2 regions of the Pontibacillus sp. HN14 genome follow, and region 1 is predicted to be linked to the other one. Evidence: riboswitches for the same ligand, from Rfam matches in the RefSeq annotation. Region 1 holds a riboswitch; the other holds the start of a gene.
What was found. Region 1 has a riboswitch for thiamine pyrophosphate ahead of LQ226_RS12360 (ABC transporter substrate-binding protein). Riboswitches for the same ligand answer to the same signal wherever they lie in the genome.
Positions count from the first base shown of each region.

Region 2: another riboswitch for thiamine pyrophosphate. It lies ahead of tenA (thiaminase II); the one in region 1 lies ahead of LQ226_RS12360 (ABC transporter substrate-binding protein).

Region 1 covers NZ_JAJOLR010000003.1:232,645-240,012, forward strand. The annotation lists gene LQ226_RS12350 (Gfo/Idh/MocA family protein) at 122-1,165, opposite strand; gene LQ226_RS12355 (Gfo/Idh/MocA family protein) at 1,179-2,159, opposite strand; TPP riboswitch at 2,693-2,801, shown strand; gene LQ226_RS12360 (ABC transporter substrate-binding protein) at 2,917-3,906, shown strand; gene LQ226_RS12365 (thiamine-binding protein) at 3,912-4,205, shown strand; gene LQ226_RS12370 (ABC transporter permease) at 4,202-4,972, shown strand; gene LQ226_RS12375 (ABC transporter ATP-binding protein) at 4,965-5,705, shown strand; gene LQ226_RS12380 (NAD(P)H-dependent oxidoreductase) at 5,922-6,470, shown strand; gene LQ226_RS12385 (SDR family oxidoreductase) at 6,543-7,328, shown strand.
Region 2 covers NZ_JAJOLR010000001.1:177,743-185,110, forward strand. The annotation lists gene thiM (hydroxyethylthiazole kinase) at 1-291, opposite strand, end outside; gene thiD (bifunctional hydroxymethylpyrimidine kinase/phosphomethylpyrimidine kinase) at 291-1,106, opposite strand; gene tenA (thiaminase II) at 1,099-1,797, opposite strand; TPP riboswitch at 1,973-2,080, opposite strand; TPP riboswitch at 2,495-2,604, shown strand; gene thiW (energy coupling factor transporter S component ThiW) at 2,687-3,175, shown strand; gene ilvA (threonine ammonia-lyase) at 3,687-4,673, opposite strand; gene leuD (3-isopropylmalate dehydratase small subunit) at 4,717-5,307, opposite strand; gene leuC (3-isopropylmalate dehydratase large subunit) at 5,397-6,815, opposite strand; gene leuB (3-isopropylmalate dehydrogenase) at 6,884-7,368, opposite strand, start outside.

The DNA.
Region 1 (7,368 bases):
ATAACCTTAAATATGTTATGTTAGTACATCAATTTTTGGGTACTTTGTAGGATACCTCTGCCCGAGTGCATGTGAGCATTGCGCATAAAAAAAGCGTTTGTGCCGAAGCACAAACGCTTTTTTACATCTCAACCGCTTTTCCAGTAGCTGCTGATTCGTATAAAGCTTCAATAATTCTTTGAACAAGCGTTCCTTGGTGGGTGTGTCCACTCGTTTTTTGACCCATAAGAATCGATTCAATAAAGTGGTGCACCATGTCTTTATGGGCATTGCCCTTATCCACATAGGGAGGCGTGAGATCCAGAAGGGTATCGTGTTTTTCCTGATACATCGTGAGCGGAAAAACATCCGCCCCTCCCTGGTCACCCATTACTTTTAGAACTCTCGCATCCTTATCAGCAATGTTCGCCGCGAAGGAGGATTCAAATAAAAGGGAAGCGCCGTTTTGGAACGCAATCATGCCCCGGGCCATGTCTTCGACGGAAAAGTTCTCATGATCCCATTCCCCTAAGAGACCTACACCAGGACGTTTCCCAATTTTATCGTACGTCACTCCAAGTACCGTTTTTGGTTCCGGATACCCCATCAAATACAAGGCTGAATCAAGCATATGGATGCCATTATCGATTAGCGTTCCACCACCTTGAAGCTCCTTGTTCGTAAAGACGCCCCAGCCTGGGATGCCTCGCCTTCTGTTCCATTTCGCTTCCGCTGCATAGATCTCTCCCATTTCCCCTTCATCTATGAAACGCTTCACTGTTTCGACTTCCGGACGAAAGCGAAAGTGGAATCCATACATAAGGTGCTTGCCTAATCGGCTTGCCGCTTCTTCCATCTTCTCTGCATCACTCGATGAGATCGCTGGTGGCTTCTCACATAACACGTGGCAACCTGATTCCATCGCGGCGATCGCCTGCTCCGCATGAAACGCGTTCGGGGTGCAAATGCTGACCGCATCTAAATCCATTTCACGAAGCATATCCTGATAATCTTCGTACGCATGGGAGATGGAGAACTCACGGGCACAGTCTTCAGCCTTTTCCTTATTGTGATTCGCCACGGCAACGACTTCTACTGCATCTCCGTAGTTTTGATAATTGGGAATATGAGCACTCCTTGCGATGCCTCCTGCGCCGATAATCCCAATTCTAAGTTTCCGATTCATATCGTTCGCCCCTTTATCCGTTATAGTAAGCTTGTACCATTTCATCCATCACTCGGTTCGTCCGAAGCGCAGAACGCCTGGTACTCGGTGATTCTCCTTCTCCTAACAGCTCATCGACAATCGTTTGAATCAGGTGCTGCTGAATCGGACTTGGGCGATCGATATGAAATTCCTCTGTTCCGAAACGATTGATTAATTTGATTGGCACTTCATCAAACGTTGAGAAAATAATTTCCCCTTTCGTCCCAACAATTCGGTTTCGATCTTCATTCTTATAGGAAGAAAAGTTCCACACACCAGTTCCCATAACCCCGCTTTCAAATCGGAACGTTCCACTTACACTATCTTCAGCAGGGTAAGAAGCTGCCAGATTGTCCGCATACCCTTTTACCTGTTCAATTGGTCCAAGAAGAAAGTCAAAGAGGTCAAGTGTATGAGAAGCGACGTCGTAAAATAAACCTCCACCGCTCACTTCAGGCCGAACCCTCCAAGGCCATTCTCCGTTTTCATCCTTTTCTAATTGCCTCTGGGTTTGTTCCATCGTCACAAAGCGCACATCCCCGATGGCACCTTCATCGAGCAGTTCTTTTACTTTAAGAAAACGAGGCAGACGGCGGCGATAATAGGCCACATATAAAGGCACATGATGTTCCTCACAAACATCGATCATCGCCTGGCATTCCTCTGTGTTCAGTGCCATTGGTTTTTCGACGTATACAGGCTTTCCCGCTTTCGCCACGAGGTCTGTATACTCCTTATGTGAACCTGGTGGCGTTGCTATGTACACCGCATCTACTTCAGAATCTGACACAAGATCATCTGCTTTGTCATACCACTTTGGCACGTTGTGTCGCTCTGCATAATCTTTCGCAAGCTCACCACTTCGTCTCATCACAGCCACGAGCGAACTGTTTTCCGCTAGTTGAAACCCTGGCCCGCTTTTCACTTCAGTCACATCGCCACAGCCAATGATCCCCCATCGAATCTCTTTCATATGTATGTTCCTCCTTCTTTTATAAAGCCCTTACAAAAAAAGTTACAAAATAATTTATTTCCCCAATTCCGACCAAGTGTAACCTATGAATGTAAAAAAGAGCAATCCCCTCAGCAAAGAGATTGCTCTTTGTCATTAATCTACGAAAACTTCCGCAAAGTGATTGTGAATTTGTCTCTTGTATTGCTCCACGTCCGTACCTTTTACTAGAGAAGAATCATACGGCTACAGGGCTATCTGTGACTTTTTAAAAGCACTTTGTTCCTAAAAGGTCACAGAGCCCACGTCTCTCTTACCTTTTCACCCTTTCAGCTGCGAAAAGGTCATAGATTCGACCTATCTGTTCCCTTTTGAAGTCATAAAGCAACGAAAATGTCACAGAGAGCGCTTCTCTCTTACTTTCCGAGCCCTTCTCCCCCGAAAAAGGGAACAGATCTCAGAATCTCTCCTCTACGAAAAGCCCTCTTGCAATTCCGAAACGAGTGTGGCAAAGTCTTAAGAGAAAGAGCGTTAATCATAATTTAATAGGAACACGTAACATGTAGGGGAACCAGTGTGACTGGTTGAGACGTCCTGTAGACAGACGGACCCTTAGAACCTGATCTGGTTGAGACCAGCGTAGGAAACATATCTAAACGTTTTTAATGATATGCACCCTAGGTATGGTACCTGGTGCTTTTTTTATTGGAAAATTTTCTACGATTCTCTAAAAGTCCCTTACCGTTTAACGCTCTCATTACAAAAGGGAGGAATCATTTTGAAGAAACTATGGATCTTGACGTGTCTAATCGTCCTCTTAACCGCTTGCTCAAGTACAAGTGGGGAAAATGGAGGCGAAAGGGAGTCTCTACAAGACGTGACACTTGTCCTCGATTGGACGCCAAACACGAACCACACCGGCCTATATGTAGCGAAAGAAAAAGGCTATTTCAAAGAACAAGGCTTGAATGTGGATATTATTATGCCAGGAGAGGCCGGAGCTGATCAGCTTGTCGCATCAGGGAAAGCAGACTTTGGCATTAGCGCACAGGAAGCTCTTACGAAAGCGCGCGTGCAGGACATCCCGGTCGTATCAATCGCAGCAATTATTCAGCACAATACATCAGGGTTCGCTTCTCCAGCGGAGAAAAATATTGAATCACCAAAAGATTTTGAAGGAAAGACATATGGCGGCTGGGGCGACCCAGTTGAGCAAGAAGTCATCTCTTCTCTAATGAAAGGAGAGAACGGGGATCCTGACAAAGTGGACATCGTGAACATGGGAAATACCGACTTCTTCACAGCCGTTGAGAGAGATGTTGATTTCGCATGGATCTACTACGGGTGGACAGGCGTTGAGGCCGAGCTCCGTGGTCAGGAATTAAACATGCTGTACTTAACTGATTACTCAGAGAAACTTGATTATTATACCCCCGTCCTCACAACGAACCAGAAACACATCGATGAAGATCCTGAGCTCGTTGAATCGTTCACGAAAGCCGTGTCCCAAGGCTATCAATTTGCGATCGACGAACCAGAGAAGTCAGCTAATATTTTAATAGACGCCGTACCAGACCTTGACAAAGAGCTCGTCAAAGCAAGTCAGAAATGGCTGTCACCGAAATACAAAGACGACGCGGAACAGTGGGGCGTACAAGATCAAGCCGTTTGGGAAAACTATACCGATTGGATGTACGAAAACGGGTTGCTCGACCAAGAACTGAAGGCAAGTGAAGCCTTTACGAACGAATTCTTACCAGAGGAGTGATGACAATGGCCAATTCATTAGTCAGTATTCAAATCATACCAAAGACACCAAACGGAGAACCAACCATTCCGATGGTGGACGAAGCGATTTCCATTATTCAAGAATCCGGAGTGAAGTACGAGGTCCATCCCCTTGAAACGACGATGGAGGGAGATCTATCCGAGCTGTTTCAGATCATCGAAAAGATGAATGCGCGCATGGTCGAACTAGGGTGCCTGAATGTGATCTCACAGGTTAAAGTGCTCTATCAGCCAAGTGGTGCTTCAATGGATGCGTTAACGGAGAAGTATTCCGAGTGAAACAAGCAGTCTTAAAAGGATGGCGGCCTGCACTGGTCATCATCCTTCTCTTTATTAGTTGGGAAGGCGCTAGTCGACTATTTGATATTCCAGAATGGCTCATCCCCTCCCCATTTCAAGTGTGGGAGGAAGGAATAGCCGGATGGTCGTTGTATAACCATCACCTCTACTCGACCATCTGGCTCACCGTGATTGGATTTCTGATCGGGTCCACGTTTGGCATCGTCGTGGCGATTCTTTTGCACGTCACCCCTGTGTTCCGAAACATGTTTTACCCGCTTATTATTTTCTCACAGAATATCCCGATCATCGTGCTCGCACCACTCCTTGTCATCTGGTTCGGATTCGGTATGTTGCCAAAACTGATCATTATCACACTCGTTTGCTTCTTCCCGATTGCCGTTTCAACGATGGACGGATTAAGACAGACGAGCACGGAATTGCTTCATTATATGAAAATGGCGGGCGCAACAAAACGCCAGACGTTTTGGAAATTAGAGTGGCCCCATGCGCTGCCTTCTTTATTCTCCGGGTTAAAGATCTCTGCTACATACAGTGTAATGGGCGCCGTCATTTCCGAGTGGTTAGGGGCGAAAGAAGGGATTGGCGTTTATATGACGCTCGCCTCTTCCTCATTCCGAACTGACCGAGTTTTCGTGGCGATCTTTTTAATTATGGTGTTGAGCCTCACTTTCTTTGCGCTGATCACACTCGTCGAGAAGCGAGTCATTGCCTGGAAAACGAAAGGAGTTGAGACAGATGGCTGAACTCACATTACAACACCTATCAAAGTCTTTTGACGGCCAACTCATTTTAAACGACGTGAACCTCCGGGTCGGAGATGAGGAATTCGTCTCCATCCTCGGCCCCTCCGGCAGCGGGAAAAGTACCCTCTTTAACCTGATCGGAGGCTTGTACCAACCTGAACAAGGCGAGATCACACTAGGTGGTAAAGACATTAAGGGCACAAGAGGATCGATTAGTTACATGCCACAAAGTCCTTCCCTTTTTCCGTGGCGGACGATTGTTGAGAACGTAATGCTCGGGAGTGAAATCGCAGGAAAGACAGACAAACGTGCTGCGCTCTCAATGCTTGACCGGGCAGGTTTATCAGGCTATGAGAACACTTATCCTCATCAGCTGTCTGGTGGAATGAAGCAACGAGCCGCTTTTGTCAGGAGTTTACTTAGCCCACAACCTTTGATCTGCTTAGATGAACCCTTCTCTGCACTCGATGAATTCACAAGGCTCGAGATGCAGAAATGGCTCCTTGATCTTTGGAGCGAGCATAAGCGGTCTGTTCTATTTGTGACGCATAACATTGAAGAGGCTCTGTTCCTATCTGACCGGGTTGTGGTGTTATCAGAACGACCGGCTACAGTACAAAGGGAATTTCAGGTTCCGTTTCCTCGGCCGAGGGAAGAGTCGCTTTTTTTATCAGAGGAGATGCTTCGGTGGAAGCGGGAGATTTATCAGGAATTGAAGGGAACAATACAGTGAAAAAAGCATTCCAACCATGTTGGAGTGCTTTTTTAGCATAGAACGATCGCTTATGAATTTTAGTAAGACATTCACCCATCCTCCTTCAGCGTTTGCTAAAAGAAATAACACTGATTCATCAAAAAATCGAAATGATTGCAATCCACATAAAGTGATGCTATTATTTTCAACAGTTCAATGGTTTTCGAACTATAAAACCACTTAGGAGGAATAATCATGGAAAACATCTTAGTCATCAATGGACATGAATATTGGTCATTTGCACCAGGAAGACTGAACAAAACGTTATTTGATGAAATCATAAGCCAATTGGAAGGCTCCTATAACATCAAGACCACTGTTGTACAGGAAGGATATGATGTGAAAGAAGAACAGGAAAAATTCAAATGGGCAGATACAATTATCTTCCAAACACCCATCAATTGGTTTAGCTTGCCAGGCGCCTTTAAATCATATATTGATGCCGTATATGAACCAGGTGTCTTCTTCGGAGGCGATGCTGAATATGGCCATAATGGAATGATTAATGGCAAGTATATGTTCTCGACAACATGGAACGCTCCAGAGTACGCTTTTAATGCCAAAGACAAATTCTTTAAAGGGCAGGATATTGAAGGTGCCCTTGATCACTTCCACAATATGAATAAATATGTCGGACTTGAGCCACTTAAGAGTTTCGGAGCTCATGACGTTATGAAGAACCCTGACATCGATAAATACCTCACAGAACTTCGCGCACATTTAAAAGAAGTATTCAACGTTTAATTTAATTACAATTATGGCAGATGGAAACGTTCCTAATAAACAAATCCTTATCTCTTATAGGAGGAAATCAGAATGAGCAAAACTGTTTTTATCACGGGCGCAGGCAGCGGCTTAGGTAAAGGTGCAGCCATTGGGTTAGCTAAACAAGGACATCGTGTAATCGCTTCTGTTGAAATTCTTTCCCAAATTACCAGCTTAAAAGAGGCCGCTTCACTAGAAGGTGTAGAGTTAGAAATCATCAAACTCAACATCAATAATAAGCGTGATCAGGAATTAATCCGTGAGTATGATTATGATATTTTCGTAGCCAATGCAGCGATTGGTGAAGGTGGTCCCGTCGCAGAGATCCCCGTTGATCGTGTACGGAATATCTTCGAGACGAATGTGTTTAGTACCTTGGAAAATGCTCAAATTGCAGCCAAAAAATTCGTAGAAAAGAAAGCAGGAAAAATCGTATTCCTTAGCTCTATTGCAGGTGCCGTTAGCATCCCTTACCTAGGGCCTTATGTAGCATCTAAGCATGCAGTTGAAGCGATAGCGAAGAATATGAAGGCTGAGCTTGAAGAGTTTAACGTCCAAGTCGCCACAATCAATCCTGGACCATACGAAACTGGTTTTAATGACCGAATGTTTGAAGAGAAGCAGAAATGGTATGATGAAGACAAAAACTTTACACCTCGCAAATCTATGGCTGGAACAGGAAAAATGTTAGAAAATCAATACCATCCTCAAGAAATGATCGATAAGATGGTAGAGGTAATCGCAGCTGACCACCATGCTTTCCGAACCGCATATCCACAAGATGCAGAAGATATGATTAAAGAAGCGGAAGCGCAGAATTGGGAAGCGAAAATATAAGTATAGCAGGACTACAGACTCCTATAATATGCTTTTTGCA
Region 2 (7,368 bases), on a different contig from region 1:
ATACGAGGTAGCGCCAGCAGCTACTGGGTCAAGGACAACCGGAATTCCTTTTTTATTTGCGGCTTTTCCTGCAAGAAACATCGCTTCAACGTCGCTTGAAGTAAGGGTACCGATGTTTAAAAGAACCCCGTTTGTGATGGTTGCCATATCAGAAACTTCATCTAATGCTTTTGACATAACAGGCGCTGCCCCAATGGCATATAACCCATTAGCAGTAAAGTTCATCACCACTTCATTCGTCAGATTATGAATGAGTGGCGTCGTTTCCCTCAGTTTTTGTAAATAAGACATTACACATATTCTCCTTTCCGAATGGTTTCTTTATAAGCCCAGTGGTTTGTAGGGCCCTGGCCTTGACCGATCTCAAGCGTATGGTGGATGGCAAGCGTGATGAAGGACTTCGCTGTTTTAACGGCTTCCTTCAGACTTTCCCCTTTTGCGAGCTCAGCTGTGATGGCCGCAGCAAAGGTGCACCCTGTCCCGTGGGTATGCTTTGTCTCAAAGCGGGGGGATGTAAACGTTTCGAACCTCGTCCCGTCGTAGAAGAGATCAGTCGCTTCTCCGTTCAAATGCCCCCCTTTAATCACAACCGCAGAAGAGCCAAATTCATGCACGATTCTCTTCGCTGCCTCTTTCCGGTCTTCCTCAGATTTCACGCTATTCCCGGTTAATGCTTCCGCTTCAGGGATGTTTGGCGTAACGATTGTTGCGAGGGGAAGCAATTGATCCCGCATGGTTTGAAGCGCTTTGTCATCCACTAGTGCATCACCGCTTTGAGCGATCATAACAGGATCCACACAAAGGGGGAGGTGAAGGGGGCGTAAATGATTGGCTATCGTTTCAATCATCTTGGCATTTGCAATCATCCCTGTTTTGACAGCTTGCACAGGCATGTCGTCTGTGACAGCTTCAAGCTGTTGCTTGATAAAATCTGCTTCTAAATGACGAACCCCTCTAACGCCCATCGTGTTTTGGGCAACGACTGAAGTGATCACAGACATGCCATACACATCTAGTTCCTGAAATGTTTTCAGATCGGCCTGTATGCCAGCACCACCGCTTGGATCTGTGCCGGCAATCGTTAGAGCTCCTTTTACGCTACGCATGACGGGTCACCTCTTTAATAGCAGATGTCGGCCACGTTTCCTGGCGGTAGGCCATTTCCCAAAACGCCCATTCCAATTGACAGCTCTTAATAAAGGCATCTTTCATCGCTTTCTTCTCCCTTGGTGAAGCAGTTTCTGCCCAAGCGTCTAATTTACTGCGCAGTTGGTTTGTCGTATCTTGGATTTCATCGTTTACATAAAACGTAATCCATTCATAGAACGGGTGCTCCGGTGTTGGCTGAACGTGATCCATCAGGTAATGTCCAATTTCAAGGTACGTCCAAGGGCATGGAAGGAGCACTGCCAGAATCTCACCAAGTGTTCCTTCATGGGCAGTCGTTTTCATATGTTTAATATAATGATCAGCCGTAGGAGGCAGAGGGTATCCTTGTAAATCTTCATAGGGCGTGTTGATATATGTGCAAAGATTATGGTGTGGATGGATTTCGCTATGAAGGACAAATTCAATATTTTCTTTGAAAAACGCAATGTCCTCCTTGTCCGTGCACTTCGAGATCGCAGTGCCGTACACATTCATGAAGGCATGAAGGTATTCTGCATCTGCCTTAACATAGTGAGCGACAGCTTCTTTTGGCAAGTTGCCTTCTCCGATTCCTTTTACGAACGGATGGTTGAAAATTGCTTCGAAAATAGGGTGTGCGTCGTGACGAAGTTGTTCAGTAAATGACATGATTGTTCCTCCTGGTTTTTTATTTATAGGAAGTGAACCAGGTAGTGAGGAGGGAGGGGGTTGGGGGATAAATATAAAAAAACCGCTCCTTAGAACTGGAGCGGTTTTTGGGTTTACGAAAGTATAGATTAAGAGAGTACAACAAATGGACGCTCTCAAAATCATATATAGATAAATCCAACCGACTCCACTTCCCTTCGCTGGTACTAACCAGATCAGGTTCAAAGGGACCAAGGATGACTCCTTATCTCAGCCAAAAAAATGGGCGCCCCTAGTGGACTTCCTATATTGTACCGTTACCTTAACATAGGTTTCCTTGGATTGTCTACTGTGATAGAAATTGGTAGGGGGAGATTCAGAAATGTTTCCGTTAATGTAATTGAGAGTAAGGTGGTCCGTGAAACTACTCCCTTTCCGCGGGCGAGCTGTCGAGCCTCCTCCATCACTTCGTTCAGTCCGGGGTCTCGTCGACCTCTTTCTCCCACAGGAGTCTCGCAGTTTCACGGACCACCTTTACGAAAAAAAAGAAGAACGGAAACATGCCTTAATGGGAGAGGGGGAAGTAAAACCAGCGAACCAATACTTAATACTGATATAACTGAAAAGAAACATACATTCACAAAGAACGACCATTCATAAAAAAGATTTGCAAAGGTGGAAGTTTGTGTTAATCTGATTAACAAAGTTTAATACATTATGAAACTACTAGGGGAGCCTGAATGGGCTGAGAGGAGAGCAAGCGAGCTTTCTGACTCTTACGAACCTGATCTGGGTCATACCAGCGGAGGGAAGTAGTCAGGCGACACGTCTGTATACTCTACCATTCGAAGTCAGGTCTATTATAGATCTGGCTTTTTTGTTTCCCCTTGTCAGAAAGGGAGAGAAATGGATGAACAAAACAAGAATGATCACGACCATGGCTATCTTTGTTGCGATTGGAACACTAGGGGCACAAATGTTATGGTTTCCGGCTGGAGTAGCTAAAGCCTACCCTGTCCAACACGTTGTCAATGTGCTAGCTGCGGTAACGCTTGGACCTATACCGGCCGTAGCGATTGCGTTTATGATTGGCGTTTTACGTGTTCTCTTAGGACTCGGGACACTCCTTGCTTTTCCAGGAGGAATGATCGGTGCCTTCTTGGCAGGTATTTTATATAAGGTCTCGAAGAAAAAAGGGTTGGCCGTACTAGGCGAAGTAGTGGGCTCAGGTGTGATCGGGGCGCTCTTTGCCGTTCTGTATGCCAAAGTAGTTATGGGGACTTCTGTTGGAGCTCTTGCGTTTTTACCACCGTTTTTCGTAAGCAGTCTTTCAGGGGCTTTTCTTGGGTGGTTTGTGCTTTCGAGAGTAGGGGAGCGGTTGAGTATACGGAGAGCTTAATGGTTACCATGGATAGATCTATAACCTTTTACATGGGGTGAAGCTTCAAAAAGGAAGAGAAGAGCTTGATCTGTGACCTTTTTTGTGGAATTAGTACTTAAAAGGGAAGAGAGGGGAAGAATCTATGCCCTTTTGACGAAGTGTGACTCATGAAAGGTAACGGATAGAGGGAATCTGTGACCTTTTATGGTGAAAAGCTCTTCAAAAGGTTACAGATCAACATAGGCCTGTCACGACTTCACTAAAAATGAGCCCATACCAATAAGGCATGGGCTCTTTCCCTTGTTTCCTAGATCTCATCGCCGGTTCAGTCCAGTCTATACGGTGCTGACCGGGCGCTTCCGCTTTTGTTCATCCAGCTCCAGCGCCCAGCACCTAGTAGACTTCCCTCACCTCTGGTCGATCAGTCAACATCGATTCGCCGGTGGCTCACCGTGTTTCCTAGATCTCATCGCCGGTTCAGTCCAGTCTATACGGCGCTAACCGGGCGCTTCCGCTTTTGTTATAGCTTTCAAGATGCTACAAAAGGGGAGCTTTTGTGAGCGTTTGGCACAGGGCTTGGTTCAGGTTGTTGGCTCAGTTCCTGAATCATCGGTAATCGGGCGAGGTCCATGTTGCCTCCACTTACGATAATGCCTGTTTGATTCGAATGGATGTGAGAGCCGTGGGCAAGTAACGCTGCAAGTGCAGAGGCTCCGGCTCCTTCTACAAGGGACTTGTTTCGCTCGAGCATCGTCACGATGGCATCGGCGATGTGTGTTTCAGATACGGTTACGATCTCATCAACATATTTCTTGATGAGTGGGAACGTGTTTTCTCCAGGTTTCTTCACGGCGATTCCATCTGCAATGGTGGAAACACTTTTTAAGGTGGAAGGGCCTTGTTTGTAATACTGATTGTACATGGCACTTGCGCCTCTAGACTGTACGCCGATAATTTTGATTGACGGCTTAACAGATTTTGCTGCTACAGCCACGCCACTAATCAGTCCACCACCTCCAATTGGGACAATTAGCGTATCAAGGGATGGATTTTGTTCAAGCATTTCAAGAGCAATCGTACCCTGACCGGCCATCACGTCATAATCATCGAAAGGATGAATAAAGACGCTGCCATTCTGGCGTTGGTCCTCACAAGCAGCCTCGAAGGACTCTTGGAAGGATTCGCCGGTTAAGACAATTTCTGCTCCGTAGCTTTCTGTTGCCCTCACTTTAGCCTGGGGTGTCCCTTCAGGCATAAAGATTTTTGCTTTAATCCCGCGTTTAGAGGCAGCTAAGGCGACACCTTGTGCATGATTTCCTGCAGAGGCAGCGATGACACCACGCTTTGCTTCCTCGTTTGTTAATTGAGAAACTTTAAAGCTAGCCCCTCGAACTTTAAATGCGCCTGTTTTTTGCATGTTTTCCATCTTGAAATAGACTTGTTTTCCTGTTCGTTCGTTGATTGATGTTGATGTGGTTAAGGGGGTGCGGTGGACCACGTCTTTAAGATGTTCCATCGCCTCCGTGATTTTGGTTCCTGTTAAGCAATTCCCAATGTCTTCACACTCCTACTTTGTTAGATTCATATTGCTTGATCTTATTTTCATGGGTGAGGGTGACGGAAATGTCATCCCACCCATTGATCAACATTTCTTTTTGGTACTCATTGACTTCAAACGACGTCTTAAATCCTTCATTGTCGTAAATAACCTGATTTTCAAGGTCAGCGGTCAAATGGTACGTTTCATTTTCTGCTTTTTGAATGAGCTGTTTAATCTCTTCTTCTGGAAGTGTGACAGCGAGAATGCCGTTCTTCACACAGTTGTTAAAGAAGATGTCAGCAAAGCTCGGGGCAAGAATGACTTTAAAGCCATAATCTTCAAGCGCCCACGGAGCGTGCTCACGAGATGAGCCACAGCCGAAGTTCTCACCTGCAACTAGAACAGAAGCCCCGTCGTATTTAGGGGAGTTTAGTGTGAAATCAGGCTTCGGTGTGCCATCAGCCTGAAAGCGCCAGTTATAGAAGAGGAACTGGCCGAACCCTTGTCGTTCAATCCGCTTTAAGAATTGCTTCGGTATAATTTGGTCTGTATCGACATTCGATCGGTTTAACGGATAAACCAACCCTTCATGCTTCCGAATCGGTTCCATTGTCTTAATCCCCCTTTATTGCTTTAGCGTGATGAATGGTGTCAGACGCGCTGTGTTGCTTTAGTGCAGTAAATGGTGTCAGGCACCCTTTAGTGCTGTAATGCGTTTGTGAATTGGCGGACGTCTGTGAAGTGGCCTGTGATGGCTGCTGCTGCGGCCATTTCTGGGCTTACCAGGTGAGTGCGTGCGTCGGTTCCTTGTCGTCCTTCGAAGTTACGGTTAGACGTGGAAGCGCAGCGTTCACCTGGTGGGATCACGTCATCATTCATGGCGAGACACATGCTGCAACCGGCATCGCGCCATTCGAATCCGGCTTGTTTAAAGATTACATCCAGTCCTTTAGCTTCAGCTTGTTGCTTAACCGACTGAGAGCCGGGTACAACGATGGCTGTTACGGATGAATGAACCGTTTTGCCGCGCACAATTTCAGCTGCTTTTTCGAGATCACTTAAGCGTGAATTGGTACAAGATCCAATGAAAACGTGTTCGATTGGAATGTCTGAAATCGGCTGATTCGGTTTTAAATCCATGTACTGTAGAGCGTGTTCAATCTCTGAGCGCTCATTGTCTGTTTGAGCTTCAGCTGGATCTGGTACAGATGCTGAAACCGGTAAACACATTCCTGGGTTTGTTCCCCATGTCACCTGTGGTTCGATTTCAGAGGCATCAATTTCAAGGGTATGGTCATAAGTGGCTCCTTCATCTGTTGCAAGGGCCTTCCATGCTGCTGCAGCTTCTTCAAAAGCCTGGCCATCTGGCACGTGGCGTTTGCCTCGAAGGTACTCAACTGTCGTGTCATCCGGGCTGATTAATCCAGCTCTGGCACCGGCTTCAATGGACATGTTACAGACGGTCATTCGTTGTTCCATCGAAAGGGAGCGAATGGCTTCACCTGTATATTCAATCACATATCCAGTGCCAAAGCGGACGCCGTATTTTCCAATCACAGCAAGGATCAGGTCTTTTGCCGTAACCCCTGTGCCAAGTTCTCCGTTCACTTTCACATTTAGTGTCTTCGGAGATGCTTGCCAAAGGGTTTGTGTGGCTAATACGTGTTCCACTTCACTTGTTCCGATACCAAATGCTAAAGCGCCAAAGGCCCCATGCGTGGAAGTGTGGCTATCTCCGCAAACGATTGTTTTGCCTGGCTGAGTAAGACCAAGCTCAGGTCCGATTACGTGAACGATGCCCTGGTCCGGGTGATCGATGTCGGCTAATCGAATGCCGAATTCATCGCAGTTTTGTTTTAACGTCTCCATTTGTTTCTTAGAGACAGCATCTTTAATGATGTGACGTTCACGTGTCGGTACGTTATGGTCCATCGTCGCGTATGTGCGTTCAGGGCGACGAACGGAACGACCGTTCATGCGCAGTCCCTCAAACGCTTGAGGTGATGTAACTTCATGGATTAAATGCAGATCGATATAGAGTAAGTCTGGCTTTCCTTTGTTTTGATGGACAACATGTTGATCCCAAATCTTTTCAACGATTGTTTGGGGCTGGGTCATGGTCTCACTCCTTTATGAAAAAATAGGGGAGAGGACGTAATGGAGGGAGTCTCCTTACGTCCAACTCCTTAGACGTAACAGGTCATAATACTATGGGTTGCATCTTGTTCAGTCACTCGCTCTAGTACTAAGCGAGTCATTTCTTTTGTGCCGACTACTTTTCCGCCTTTTACGTCTAAATCGCCTGTGCAGTAGCCATCCTCCAGTACTTGTTGGACCGCTTCTTCAATGACCGCTGCTTCTTGGTCAAGTCCAAATGAATGGCGAAGCATAAGCGCAGTCGAGAGGATCATCGCAAGTGGGTTAGCAACGCCTTTCCCCGCAATGTCTGGTGCTGAGCCGTGTACGGGTTCGTATAACCCCACACCGTCTTCTCTGAGACTAGCAGAAGGGAGCATGCCTAAGGATCCAGTTAATACAGAAGCTTCATCACTCAAAATATCTCCGAACATGTTCTCTGTGACGATAACATCAAACTGTTTAGGGTTTGTAATAAGCTTCATGGCTGCTGCATCAACTAGCAGGTGTTCCACCTCAACATCTGGGTAGTCTG